2 regions of the Halomonas sp. HNIBRBA4712 genome follow, and region 1 is predicted to be linked to the other one. Evidence: predicted binding sites of a transcription regulator. Region 1 holds the regulator's gene; the other holds the start of a gene.
What was found. The regulator FliA, encoded in region 1, starts transcription of late flagellar genes. The targets are predictions, from matches to a motif close to CTAAAGTTNNNNNNNNNNCNGCCGATA.
Positions count from the first base shown of each region.

Region 2: fliD (flagellar filament capping protein FliD) is a predicted target of FliA. The motif match lies at 2,192-2,218, and genes of this name have one in related genera.

Region 1 is NZ_JBIFXR010000001.1:47,580-51,931, reverse strand. It holds gene ACGK9R_RS00280 (hypothetical protein) at 1-10, shown strand, start outside; gene ACGK9R_RS00275 (flagellar motor protein MotB) at 47-688, opposite strand; gene ACGK9R_RS00270 (motility protein A) at 693-1,508, opposite strand; gene ACGK9R_RS00265 (RNA polymerase sigma factor FliA) at 1,550-2,248, opposite strand; gene ACGK9R_RS00260 (flagellar protein FlhE) at 2,268-2,684, opposite strand; gene ACGK9R_RS00255 (hypothetical protein) at 2,720-3,196, opposite strand; gene flhF (flagellar biosynthesis protein FlhF) at 3,193-4,352, opposite strand, start outside.
Region 2 is NZ_JBIFXR010000001.1:395,720-400,071, forward strand. It holds gene ACGK9R_RS01885 (exopolysaccharide biosynthesis protein) at 1-305, shown strand, start outside; gene ACGK9R_RS01890 (serine hydrolase domain-containing protein) at 314-1,318, opposite strand; gene ACGK9R_RS01895 (hypothetical protein) at 1,640-1,951, opposite strand; gene fliD (flagellar filament capping protein FliD) at 2,293-3,648, shown strand; gene fliD (flagellar filament capping protein FliD) at 3,803-4,352, shown strand, end outside.

The DNA.
Region 1 (4,352 bases):
AAGCGCTTAGGCTCTGTATGACGCTCGTCGACTTTACACACCGCCCCTAGGGCGCGGGCTTGCGCAGTACGAATTCGACGCGCCGGTTGGCGGCGCGCCCCGAGGCGGTGTCGTTGCCTTCGAGTGGGCGCGTATCGGCGTAGCCCACGGCGCGCAGCCGCGCTCGCGCTACGCCGTCCTCCTCGAGATGACGCACCACCGCGATCGCCCGCCCGGTCGAAAGCTCCCAGTTGGAAGCAAACGCCGCGGTGGCAATGGGCACGTTATCGGTATGCCCCTCCACCGACACCTCGCCGTCGAAGGTGTCGATCACCTCGCCCAACCGCTCGAGCACGTCTTCGCCCTGGGCGGTCAGCTCGGCGTCGCCGCTGGCGAACAGCAGGCTGTCGTTAACGCGCAGCGTCACGCCTTCGCGGCCCTGGCTCACACTCACGCCCTGAATATCGAGCGCCGCCATCGCAGGCGACAGCCCGCTCTGGCGGGGTAACAGCCCTGAAGAGAGCGGCTCAAGCCCGCCGCCGGTTTGTGCAGCCTCGCCGTCGCCGCCTACCGGGGTCAGCGCCAGCAGTAGCACGAACAGCGTGATCAAGAGCGTCAGCACGTCAAGGTAGCTGGTCAGCCACCCTTCATCGCCCTCGCCTGCCGTGAACGGTGACTCCAGCGCGTGGCGGGCGTCGCGGTTGAGCATGGCGCTACCCTTTCGCCGTTACGCCGCCGCCCGGGCGCGGCTTCACGTGGGGGTCGTTGATCTCGTCGTGGTAGTTGGCGATAAACGAATTGAGCGTCTCTTCGATGAACGACGGCAGGCGGCGCTTGGTGATCAGCGAGATACCTTCGAGCACCATATTCATGGTGATCAGGCGCTCCTCGGTGCGCCGCTCGAGCTTCACCGCGATCGGCTTGAACACCAGGTTGGCAAGCAAAATGCCGTAGAAGGTGGTCAGCAGCGCTACCGCCATGCGCGGGCCGATCACCTCGAGATTGCCCGCGTCCATTATCTCGAGCATGTTGACCAGCCCCACCAGGGTGCCGATCATGCCAAACGCCGGGGCATAGGTCGCCATGGTGCGAAAGATCTGCGCCTCGGCGTGCTCGCGCGCCTTGAGTCGGGCGATGCGCCAGCGCAGCATGTCGAAGATTTCATCTTCCTTGGTATTGGCGATGACCAGCTGGATACCGGTGCGTAGAAACGGGTTGCGGGTGTGCTCGAGCTCGCGCTCGACCGCGCGCACGTCGCCCTTGAACCAGAGCCTGGCCATCGATACCAGCTCCTCGATGTCGTCGCGCACGAAGGTGTTCTCGCGGCGAAACACCAGCCCCACCAGGCGCACCACCCGCACTACCTCCTTGAGCGGGTAGCTGATGAAGGTCGCCGCCAGCGTACCGGTCACCACGATGGCAAGGCCGGGCAGGTTGATGAAGCTTTCCGGGGTCTCGGCGGTGAAAAACAGCACGCTCACCAGCAGGAGAATGCTGGCGCCTATTCCGATCAGGGTAGAGGGGTTCATCGACGGCTCCTCGCCGGTTGAAGTGGACGGTAAACGGCGGCTCAGTCCGCCTCGTAGAGGCGCGCGCGCAGCCGGCCGATGGCCTGGCTGTGCAGCTGCGACACCCGCGACTCGGTGACGCCCAGCACGGCGCCGACCTCCTTGAGGTTGAGCTCTTCCTGGTAGTAGAGCGCCATCAAGAGCTTCTCGCGCTCCGGCAGCGCCTCGATCGCCGCGATCAGCACGTCGCGCTGCTGGCCATCCAGAAGCTCCTCGAAGGGCGCGTTCTGCGCCTCCTGAATCGGCTCGCCCCCCTCTTCCAGAAGCTCCTCGAAAGGCAGCAGGTGGCCGCTGTTGGTGTCGGCGAGCAGCTGCTGGTACTCGGTCAGCGGCATCTCCAGGTGGCGGGCGATTTCGCTCTCTTCCGGGGCGCGCCCAAGGCTCTGCTCGAGATGGCGAATGCCTTCGTCCATGGCGCGGGCCGAGCGGCGCACGCTTCTCGGCAGCCAGTCGCGGGTGCGCAGCTCGTCGACCATCGCGCCGCGAATGCGCTGGCTGGCAAAGGTGGCAAAGCTTGCGCCCTGGCCGGCGTCGAAGCGCCCCAGCGCCTCCAGAAGACCGACCATGCCCGCCTGGATCAGATCATCGAGCTCGATGCTGGCGGGCAGGCGAACCTGCAACGCCAGCGCCTGACGACGCACCAGCGGCATGTGCTGGGAGATCATCTCGCTGTGTTGAATTCTGCCCTGTGCTGTATACATCGGCGTGCCCTGTGGCTAGTCACTGGTAGTTCACGATGACGTGAAGCCCCTTCACCTGTACCGGGCGCTGGTGGGGTGCCAGCGCGAAGCGAAACGCAAGCGGCGCCCCGGCGGAGAGCCCGGCAAGCCCGGTGACACTTCCGCGCTGGCCGTCGAGGGCCACACAGCGCTCCGGGTGGCAAAGCCAGGCGCGAATAGCAGCGCCCGGCGGCGCCTCGAAGCGCCAGTTCACCCGCTCGATGCGCCCGCGCTGGACCTCGGCCAGCGCCGGTGGCGAAAGCGCCTGGCTTTCGCTCGCCCGGTCGCTCATCGCCACCATCAGCCCGCTCGCCTGGGTGCTCCAGCTGCCGCTTCCGGCCAGCGCCGCAAGCGGCAGCGAGGCGGCGATTAACGCCACGAGCAAGCCGGCAAGCAGTCTGGCAACGATGTTTTTCATCCCGCACCTCGCTAAATCGACCTGGCCATTATGACTTACCTGGCGAGGATCAAAAGCTCGATATTCAGGTAGTTCGCAGCGGTTTTCTGCAGATTCTCCAGCAGCCCCCGGCGCGGCAGCCCCGGTTCGTGCAGCGCCAAAAGCCGATGCGGGCCGCCGTTATCGTGCAAAAGCCGAAGCGTTCGGTACATGGGCGCGAAGGCGTCGGCGTCGCTTTGCACCCAGAGCGCCCAGCGGGCGTAGCGGGCGGTCAGCGCGTCGAGCGGCGCGGTAGCGTCCACCGCCACGATGTCCCAACTCTCCGGCGTGGCCGCCCAGCGCCGGCCGAGCGCCGCCCACTCACAAAGCCGCGCCTTGACCGGCTCGGGGCTGGTGGACGCCAGTCCCACCACCGCCAGCGGCCGGCGCGGGGCGGGCGCTTCGGCCTTCTGAACCTCGGCGTTTTTTTCCGCGGCGCCGGCGCGCAGGCTCGCCCACTGACGCAGGCCCGCGGCCTGGTCATTGTCACTCACGCCAGGGCCTCGCGGCTGACGCTGCCGAGCTGGCGGATGGCGTCACGAGTCATCAGGGTGTGCAAAAGCGCCTCCAGCAGCGCCGCGTCGCGGCGCTTGCGCGAGGTACGCGCCAGGCGCAGCAGCTGCTGTCTGAGCGCCTGCGCCTGCTCATCCTCGGCGTTGTCCAGGTGAGTCGCGACTGCCGCCGCGCCGCTGGCCATTAGAAGGCGCAGCGGCACGCTCACCTCGCCGCCGTCGGCCTCCTTCAGCGTCTGCCAGGCGCGTTTGGTCAGCGCGGTCGCGCCTTCACTTTGCAGCTGGGTCACCAGCAGCGAAAACGTTTCGGTGCCGAGCCGGGCCGGGGTCAGCCAGTAGCGCCGCGCCACGCGCTGGGCGGTTTCCGGGTCGCGAAGCTCCCCCACCCAGGCGATCAAGCGGCGCCCTTCGCGATCATCGACCTCGGCGTGGGCGCTGTAGAGTTCAAGCGTTTGGCCGCGAAAGCGCACGGCCTCGCGGTGGGCAAGGGCGCTATCGGCGAACAGCGCCGTCAGCGCGTGGCGCTCACCCTGCCACTCTACCCGCTGACTGCCGCTGACGCGGCTGATCCAGGTCAAACGTTCGGCTTCCAGCGCGTCCAGCGTGTCAGCCTCGGCCAGGGTCGGCAGCAGATGCACCGCGGCCTGGTGCTGGGCCTCGATGCGCGCTTGCCAGCCGGCGTTCTGGCGGTGTTGCAACAGCGTCAGCGCGCAGAGCCGGCCGTCGGCGTCGAGCGCCATATCCGGCATCGCCCAGGCCACGCCGCGCTCGGCCCGCCGCGGCGACCACGCCACGCCCAGCGCGTTCTGCTCCCGGGCGCGATCTGCCAGCGCCTCCAGGCGCCGGTCGTGCAGCACACCGGGCAGCGCGGCGATGTCCCAGGCCGCCTCGAGCAGCGCAAAGCCGGCCACGCGCTTTCGCAGCCCGGCCAGCAGCAGGCTCAGCCGCCGCCCCTGGCCCAGCACGTCTCTTGACCAGCGCGGCGACAGCGTATCGACAGCCCAGGCCTGGGGCGCGGTAGCGGTGGGCATCGCGGCGGCCAGCGCCTGATCGACCAGCGTCGCCGGGTCGGCCAGCGCCATGTCCTCCGGCACCCGCTGGCCGTGGGAGCAGAACAGCACGCGCAGGCCATGGCGCA
Region 2 (4,352 bases), 350 kb from region 1:
CGCGAAAGGGGTTTGATAAGGCGCTCAAATGGATGCGCAAGCCCGGCCGCTGGGTCGATGGGCTCATGGGCGTACGCCTGACCTGGATGAACGGCTACCTGGGGCAGCGCGCCACCGCGCTTGCCTGCGTGCTGATCGCACTGGCGGTACCACCCATGGAGTTCGTCCCTTTCACCGCCAACGGCGCGGGCCTCGCGTTCACGCTATTCGGGTTAGGCCTGGTGGCGAAGGATGGCCTGGTGCTGGCGCTCGGCTTCATGATTACCGCGGCCACCTTCGCTGCGGTACTTATCTATCTGGTGTAAGCCGCGCTTTATCCTTCGGCGTGGCTCAGCAGATTCGCCACCAGCCGGTTCAGCTGCTGCTGAAACTGCCCGCCCGGCGACGGCGGGGTCGGGTCCGAGGTGATCACCACCGTCATGTCACGCGCCGGGATCACGAAAAGCGCCTGGCCGCCGTAGCCGCGCCCGTAGTACACCGGCGTATTAGCGAGTGTGGTGACGAACCAGCCAAGCCCGTAGCCGTCGCCGGTCCAGGGCGAGCGCCCGCGCGGGGTCCAGGAGTCCGCCACAAAGCCTTCCGGCAGAATACGCTCGCCGCCGACCACGCCATCGAGGCGGTAAAGCTCGCCGATTTCGACCAGTGAGCGCGGTGAAAGCTGCATGTCATTGCCGCCGAAGTAGACACCCTGCGGGTCCTGCAGCCAGCGCGGAATGGTAATCTCGAGCGGTTCGGCCAGCAGGCGCTGGGCAAGCGCGTAGGTGGATTCATCGCTATAGTAGGTCAGCCCGGCCGAGACCAGATGGCTCGAGCCGGTGGAGTAGAGCATCCGCCCGCCGGGCTCGTCGACGAAAGGGCGCCTCAGCGCGTTCTCGACCCAGTTGGAACTCGCCACCCAGCCGCTGTAGTTCTCGCCGGAGGTGCGCTCGAGCCCCGCCTGCATGGAAAGCAGGTTCTCGACGGTAATATCGTTGACGCGCGGGTCGACCCCACCGGGCACGCGGCTACCCAGAAGCTCCACCAGCCGCATTTGAGTCGAGTCGATCACCCCGGCTTCAATGGCCGCGCCGGTAATCGCCGCCAGTACGGTCTTGGAGAGCGACTTCACGTTGGCCGGCGTGCGCGTACCCGGCCCGCCCTGGTGAAATTCGTGCACGACCTCGCCCTCGACCGCCACCACTACCGTATGCAGGCGCGAAAGGGCGCCGGCCTGCTCGTCGAGCGTAGCAAACGCCTGGGGGGAAGGCCCCTGGGCAAGTGCGCCCAGCGGCAGGCTCAACAACATTACCACTCCCAGCTGTATGGCGGTCGTGCGCATCGGCTCTCCTTGTTCACGCGGGCGGTCTCTCGAAAAGCGTAGAGTGTGCGGCACATCCGCGCACGCAAATTAGGCAAAGAACTTAAAAGCCTGCTAATCTGAGGGTGTTGCCTTTGAGGGGAAAGCAACCCCTTGATTTTCCTAAACGCAAAAAGCAAGGAGCGCCGTTATGCGTAACATCATCTATATCGTGGGCCTGGTGGTAGTCGTTCTGTTCATTCTTTCGATGCTTGGCCTTCGCTGATTAAAGTGTTGTGCCAAACACAAACGCCCGCATACGCGGGCGTTTTTACGTTCAGGGCTTGACGTTTATTCGCAGGTTCAGGCGCAATCCGCCGCGCCCTGACCAAACAAATCGAACACCATCTCTCGACCCAGCCGGGTCAGCACGAAGCGGCCCTCTTCGGTGGTAGTACCCGCCGCCCCCGCCTCGAGCGTTTCACGACACGCCGCCCAGCCTGAACCCCGCGCCTCGAGCTCGGCCATTTCGCCCCTCGTCAGCCCGCATCCCGGCAGCGTCACCGTTTCCAGTACGTGGCCATTGTCATGCAGAAGCTCCGCCAGCGTGAACAGGCACTGACGCAGCCGGGAAGGGTGAACGAAAGCGGGGGCGGTATCACCGTCGCAAGGCATGAAGGGGCTCCAACGATTAACGAACAATGTTTTGCAAGTGTAAAGCAAGAGAAGGTTTTAGACCAAGGTCTAAGACGTGGGGCGGTCAACGCTTGATCGAGGCATGATTCGAGGCATATGACCGAGAGCGGTATGGCTCCCAATGACACAAAGAGCGGGTGTGCAGGAGCCATCCATTAATTTAAATATTCCAAAGATTACAGAAGTTAACCCTTAATTGAGTTAAAAGTGGCGCCACGATTAAAGAAGTCGTTTGGTTGGCCGATAGCTAATGCACTATCACAGATAAATTTCGGCTCGCCTAAAAGACCAAGCGAGTTTATTCAAAGGGGCAGCAATCGATGGCTTCCATTTCTTCTCTGGGCATTGGCTCGGGACTTGATCTGAACGGATTATTGGATCAGCTTCAAACCGCCGAACGTGCCAAGCTTCAACCCATTGCAGAGCAGGTGCAGTCTGCCAATGCCACCGTTTCAGCCTATGGAACGCTGAAGAGCGCTGTTTCCACGTTTCAGGATGCCACCCAGGCGCTGAACGATACGGCGTCGTTTGAAAGCCTGACCACCAATGTTGAGGGCGACGGTGTTAGTGCCGTCACGTCAAACAAAGCACAGGCGGGCAGGTACGACGTACAGGTCAGTCAACTGGCAACTGCCGGTAGCCTCGTGACAGAGCGTTTGGATAGCGCCGATGAAAGCGTTGTCAGCGGTGAGCAAACGCTAAGCTTCGCACTCTCTGAGGGAAGCATGCCCGATATTACGATCGCCGATGGCAGCTCGCTTGAGGGCATTCGAGACGCCATCAATGATCAAGGAAATGGGCAGGTCACTGCCTCCATCATCAATGATGGGCAAGGCTATCGGCTTTCGGTCATGTCGAGCGAGACCGGCGTCGACGCCAGCATCGAAAGCACCAATTTTTCCACTATTTTGTCGGGTGACGCGATCACCTCGGACGTTCAGGTCGTGCAAAAAGGCCAGGACGCGGCGTTCAACGTCAACGGTATCGATATCGTCAGCGCTTCCAATCAGGTCGAGGGCGCCATTCAAGGCATGACGTTGACGCTGACGGAGGCGGGCACTTCGAACACTATCAAGGTCGAACAGGATGACGAAGCGCTGCGCGAGAACGTGAACACCTTCGTGGAGAGCTTCAATCAGCTCAAGAGTACCTTGAACACTCTCACCCGCTTTGACGTGGAAACGGGTCAAGCAGGTGGCTTGAACGCCGATTCGACCACGCGAGCAGTCGAGCGGGAGCTTCGGCAAGCGATCACTAGCGGTACAATGGGTGATGGCTTCAGCGTGCTTTCCGATGTCGGCATTTCACTGCAAACCGATGGCACCCTCAAGGTCGATGATGACAAGCTGGATAGCGTCATTGCTACCCAGCCGGATGCGCTGGCTGATTTTTTTGCCGGTAGCAGCGAAGGAGGCGGCATGGCAGGACAGATCAATACCTCTCTTGAGCGCCTGGTTGGAGATGGCGGGCGTCTCGATACGGCGAAAGCCAACTCTGAAAGCCGCGTCGAATCGCTCGAGCAGCGCTATGCTCGCACCGAAGAGCGCATCGATCAGACCGTGGCGCGTTACCGCACCCAGTTTCAGGCAATGGATAGCATGGTGGCACAAATGAACCAGACCGGTGCCTATCTCGAACAGCAGCTGGGAATGCTATCCCAAACCAACCAGGGCTAGGTCGCACTCTTGAAGGCTCTTGATGCTCGGCCATACAGCGCCGGGCATTTTTTCCCGGGATTTTCCTGGAGCGGCTAAAGTTCGTTATCACTCAGCCGATAAACAAGGTAATCAACTTACTCTCTTTGCTACTTATTACTCGAGGATTTAACCCATGGCATCAATCTCCGCGCTTGGTGTAGGTTCCGGGTTGGACTTGAACGGTCTGGTGGATCAGCTCAAAGCCGCTGAGCGTCAGAAGCTTACTCCCGTTTTACAGCAGCAAAGTGCCCAAAAGACAAAAATTTCCGCCTATGGGCGTCTCGAATCGGCGATGGACCGGGTCAACACCTCGGTCAAGGCGCTAAACGATGCCTCGACCTTCAAACAGCAAAAGAGCACGGTAACCGGCAGTGGCGTTTTGGCCACGGCGGGCGAGAAGGCCAACCCCGGGCGCTTTGAAATTAGCGTGTCTCAGCTGGCCCGCGCCGGAAGCGCCGCCTCGCAAAGTGTCGCACTTGATCAGGTGCTCACAACGACAGACACTAGGCTCAAGTTGGATTTCGGCGCCACCTATACCAATGGTGAGTTCGATAGCAGCGCCGCGCCCAAAAGCAGCTACGAGATCGATATCAAGGCGGGAAGCACGCTGGCCCAAGTGCGTGACCAGATCAACGCAGACAAGGAATCTGGCGTAACCGCGTCCCTGGTCAACGACGGAACCG